DNA from 2 places in the Cellulosimicrobium sp. EB106-03-01-XG111 genome. Region 1 is predicted to be linked to the other one. Evidence: predicted binding sites of a transcription regulator. Region 1 holds the regulator's gene; the other holds the start of a gene.
What was found. Region 1 encodes HspR, which represses chaperone genes until heat shock. Its sites were predicted from a motif close to AAGTTGAGTCNNNNNGACTCAACTT; they were not measured.

Region 1 (2,451 bases):
ACTCGACCGGCGGCCAGGGCGCGGGCGGTTTCGAGGACATCCTCGGCTCGATGTTCGGCGGTGGCGGGGCAGGCCAGCAGTTCGGCGGCCCCCGGCCCCGCGCCGGCGCGGACCTCGCGGCGGCCACGACCCTGCCCTTCCGGCAGGCGGTCGAGGGCTCGACCGTGACGTTCACCGTCGACGGCCGCACGGTCACGACGCGCATCCCGCCGGGCGTCCGCGACGGCCAGAAGATCCGCCTGCGTGGCAAGGGCCGCCCGGGCACGGCGGGGGGGCCCGACGGCGACCTCGTCGTCACCGTGCACGTCACCCCGCACCCGGTGTTCTCGCTCGACGGCGACAACCTGCGGATCACGGTCCCGGTGACGTTCCCCGAGGCCGCGCTCGGCGCGACGATCGCCGTGCCGACGCTCGACGGCTCGACCGTCAAGGTGAAGGTCCCGGCCGGTACGCCGTCGGGGCGCACGCTGCGCGTCCGGGGCCGGGGTGTGAAGACCGCGAGGTCGACCGGCGACCTGCTCGTCACGGTCCAGGTCGCGGTGCCGCAGAAGCTCTCGAAGGCCGCGCGCGAGGCGGTCGAGACGTTCGCCGCCGCGACCGACGGCCAGGACGTGCGCGCCGACCTGGTCCGCCAGGCCGCGGAGTGAGGGGGCGAGCGTGATGCCCCAGCAGGAAACTCATAATCTCTCGATCGGTGGGGACTCGGGCGGCGTCGGACGCGCTCCCGCGAGCGACGTCGACCAGGACGCGCCCGTCCTCGTCATCTCGCAGGCCGCCGCGCTCGCGGGCATGCACCCGCAGACGCTGCGCCAGTACGACCGCCTCGGCCTCGTGGTGCCGCGCCGCACCGCGGGCCGGGGGCGGCGGTACTCGCTGCGCGACGTCGCGAAGCTGCTCGAGGTGCAGCGCCTCAGCCACGACGAGGGCATCAACCTCGCCGGCATCCAGCGGATCTTGGCCCTCGAGTCCCAGGTCGAGCGGCTCGAGCGGCGTATCGAGGCGCTCTCGGCGCGCGTCGAGCCGGGCGGCCGCGTGTTCGCCGCCGCGGCGAGCGGCGACGTCGTCGTGGTGCCCCGCGGGCGCAGCGTGCGGCGTGGGGTCGAGGAGGCGCTGCGCGAGACGCTCGTCGAGCACGGCGAGGCGCGGGCGCTCGTCATCTGGCGCCCGCGGTACGACGGCGCGGACAACTGACCTGCGGCGGCGCGGCATTTCCGCAAGAATGCCGTGCCCTAATTGCTGCGCATTCCTGTATTTCTGAGCAAGGCCTTCCTTGCTATACACCGAGGAATTCCCGGAATATCGTGGAACGCGGAGACCGACCCACGAGGGGTCCTCGGAGACAGGAGATCGCGATGAGCAGCCTCACGGAGATGCCCCAGGTCGTCGAGTGTTCCATCGACGGCTGCGGCTACAACCACGACCACGGGTGCCACGCGGGCGCCGTGACCATCGCCGGTCACACGGGCGACGCCGAGTGCGCGACCTTCATCCCGCTGGGCACCAAGGGCGGGCTGGAGAAGGTGCTCGCGCACGTCGGGGCCTGCCAGCGCACGGAGTGCGTCCACAACGCCTCGCTCGAGTGCTCCGCGCCGTCGATCCGCGTCGGGGCGGGCGCGTCCGGCGAGGACCGGGCCGACTGCCTCACCTTCACGCCGCGCTGACACGCGGTCGCCGCCTTGCTCGCAGGCGGTCGGTCACCTGCCGGCCGCAGACGCCCCCGGACGCCCCGGACCACGTGCTCGCCCGCGTGGGACGGGGCGTCGTCGTGTCAGCGCTGGAGCGTGTCGAGGAGCTGGACGGCGGCCGTGTGCGTGCGGGGGAGCGGTTCGAGCCAGACGCGCGGCGGCCGGCGCAGGATGGCCGTGACCCCCAGCGCGAGGCCGGTGCGCTCGATGTTGTGGCGGAGCACGGTGCGCAGGACGTCGTCGTCCGCGTCCCGCTCGCCGAGCACGACGAAGAGCCCGTTGCCGATCGACGCCATGGGGTGGCCCTCGCCGAACGTGTGGGTGAGCGCGCGGCCCATCGCGGCCGACCGTGCGAACCGTTGCCACCCCGTGAGGTCGTCGAGCGCGACGTCGACGACGAGCAGCCCGTGGGTCCGGGTCGCGTCGAGGCCCGCGCGCTCGGCCGCACCGTACGTCTCGCGGAGCCGGTGCACCAGGTACTGGGTCGTGGCGAGACCGGACTCCGGGTCCAGGACCTCGGGCGCCACGGGGTTGGCCTCGTATCCCTCGGACCAGCCGACCGCGACGCCGCGGACGAGGTCGACGACCGGCTCGCGGTCGTGCGCGCGGTACAGGCAGACGACGTCGTCGATGGCCTCGCCGATCCCGACCCCGGCCTCCGCGCGGACGCGGCCGAGCCGCTCGGCGGCGGGCGTCGTGTCCCGCTCCTCGCACAACGCCTCGACGAGCGCGTCGACGGCAGGGTGGTACCAGTCGCCCGGCCGTA
Region 2 (2,451 bases), on a different contig from region 1:
CCCGCGTCCATGGCGCCCTCGCCGCCCGCGCCCGCCCCGACGACCGTGTGCAGCTCGTCGATGAACGTGACGACCTCGCCGTCGGAGGACTTGATCTCCTCCAGGACGGCCTTGAGGCGCTCCTCGAACTCGCCGCGGTACTTCGCGCCCGCGACCATGCTCGCGAGGTCGAGCGACACGAGCCGCTTGCCCTGGAGCGACGTCGGGACGTCGCCCGCGACGATCCGCTGCGCGAGGCCCTCGACGACGGCCGTCTTGCCGACGCCCGGCTCGCCGATGAGCACCGGGTTGTTCTTGGTGCGGCGGCTGAGCACCTGCACGACGCGCCGGATCTCGGAGTCGCGCCCGATGACGGGGTCGAGCTTGCCCTCGGCGGCGCGCGCCGTGAGGTCGGTCCCGTACTGCTCGAGCGCCTTGTACGTGCCCTCGGGGTTGGGGCTCGTCACGCGCGCGCTGCCCCGGACGGCAGGCAGCGCCGAGCGCAGGGCTTCCGCCGTGGCGCCGGCCTGCTGGAGGATCGTCGCGGCCTGCGACGACCCGGCCGCGATCCCGAGGAGCAGGTGCTCCGTCGAGACGTACTCGTCGCCGAGCGCCTGGGCCTCCTTCGCGGCGGCGTCGAGCGCCGCGGACGTGGCGCGCGACGGCGTCGGCTGCGCGACGGCCGAGCCGCTCGCGGTGGGCAGCGCGACGAGCGCCGCGCGCACCTTCTGCCCGACGGCCTGCTTGTCCGCGCCGACGGCGTCGAGGAGCCCGACGGCGACGCCGCCCTCCTGCGTGAGCAGCGCGGCCAGGAGGTGGGTCGGCTCGAGCTGGGGGTTACCGGCGGCCGACGCGGTCTGGATCGCCTCGCCGATCGCCTGCTGCGACATCGTGGTGAACTTCGTTTCCATAGGTGCTCCGTGTGATGCTCGAAATGATGGTCTGACCAGTGGAACGACTCCTAAGTTGAGTGTATTCCGCTCAACTTCGATCGGCACCCCCGTGCGGCCTCCGTCCGTACTCCGCGCCCCCGGAGCGGATGAAGTCCGGCCGCATTCCGTCTCAAAACGGCATCGACCCTCGCCCCGGGCGACGATCCGCGACATGCTGGGCGGGTGAACTCCTCACCCTTGCGCAGACGACTCGGCCTCGGTGCCCTCCTCGCCACCCTCGCACTGTTCCTCACGGGGTGCATGAGGATGGACATGGCCATCACCCTCAACGAGGACGACACGTTCGACGGCAGCGTCGTCATGGCGTTCTCCGACGAGGTCGCCAAGTCGATGGGGTCGGACCCCCAGGAGCTCTGGGACCAGATGGGCTCCGAGATGGAGTCCGAGATGCCGGAGGGCGCGACGCAGGAGCCCTACGCGCAGGACGGCTACACCGGCACCAAGATCACCTACGCCGACCAGCCGATCGCGCAGCTCGACACCGGCGCCGCCGACTCGATCTCCGTCACCCGCGAGGGCGACGACTACGTCGTGAGCGGCTCGATGGACATGACGGGCGAGGAGTTCAACCCGGACACGGGTGACGCGGCGGCCGACGAGATGTCGCGGCAGATGATGGAGGGTCTCGACATCAAGATCGCCATCACGTTCCCCGGCGAGGTGGCGGAGTCCAACGGCGAGGTCGACGGCAACACCGTGACGTGGACCCCGGTGGTCGGCGAGGCCAACGAGATGACGGCGCGCGGCTCGGCCCTGCCCGGCGGCTCCGCGGGCTCGGGCTCGGGCTCCGACGAGGGCACGGACGAGGGGAGCGACGACGGCGCGACCGCGCCCGACGCCGACAGCTCCGACGCGTCCGGCTCGTCGGCGTGGATCTGGTTCCTGGTCGGCGGCCTCGTGCTGCTCGGCATCATCGGCCTCGTGCTGTGGCTCGTGCTGCGCTCCAAGCCCGGCACGCAGGACGGCCAGAGCACCGGCTTCTCGCAGGGCGGGTACCCCGGCCAGCCGGGCCAGCCCGGCCAGCAGGGCGTCTACGGCGCCCCGGGGCAGTACCCGGGCCAGCCCGGCCAGCCGGGCCAGCACCCCGGCCAGCCCTACCCGGGCCAGCCCGGCCAGCAGGGCCAGTACCCCGCTCAGGGCCAGTACCCGGGCCAGTACGGCCAGCCCGGCGCGCACCCCGGCCAGCAGGGCCAGTACCCGGGTCAGCCCGGCCAGCCGCAGGGCTACGGGACGCCGTCCGGCCCGGGCCAGCAGGGTGGCCCGTACGGCGGCCAGCCGCCGGCACCGCCGCAGCAGGGCGGCTACCCGGGCGCCGCGCCGTTCGCACCCCCCGGCGCGCCGCACCCGCAGTCGTCCCCGACGACGCCGCTGCCCGCGCAGCCGCCCGTCGCGCCGGGCGCGACCCAGCCGCTGCCGCCGCACCAGCCGCCGGCACCGACCCAGCCGCTCCCGCCGCAGCCGGGTGCGGGCCAGGACGGCCCGGGCGCGCAGGCCGGTCCCGACGACGAGATCGACGACG

Region 2: a site for HspR is predicted at 943-967, ahead of clpB (ATP-dependent chaperone ClpB). Genes of this name have one in related genera too.

Annotation. Positions count from the first base shown of each region.
Region 1 covers NZ_JBYTEQ010000021.1:17,481-19,931, forward strand. Annotated here, with positions in the region: gene AC3WT4_RS15920 (DnaJ C-terminal domain-containing protein) at 1-647, shown strand, start outside; gene AC3WT4_RS15925 (heat shock protein transcriptional repressor HspR) at 790-1,191, shown strand; gene AC3WT4_RS15930 (DUF1540 domain-containing protein) at 1,353-1,661, shown strand; gene AC3WT4_RS15935 (hypothetical protein) at 1,769-2,451, opposite strand, start outside.
Region 2 covers NZ_JBYTEQ010000006.1:133,446-135,896, reverse strand. Annotated here, with positions in the region: gene clpB (ATP-dependent chaperone ClpB) at 1-890, opposite strand, end outside; gene AC3WT4_RS07685 (LppM family (lipo)protein) at 1,185-2,451, shown strand, end outside.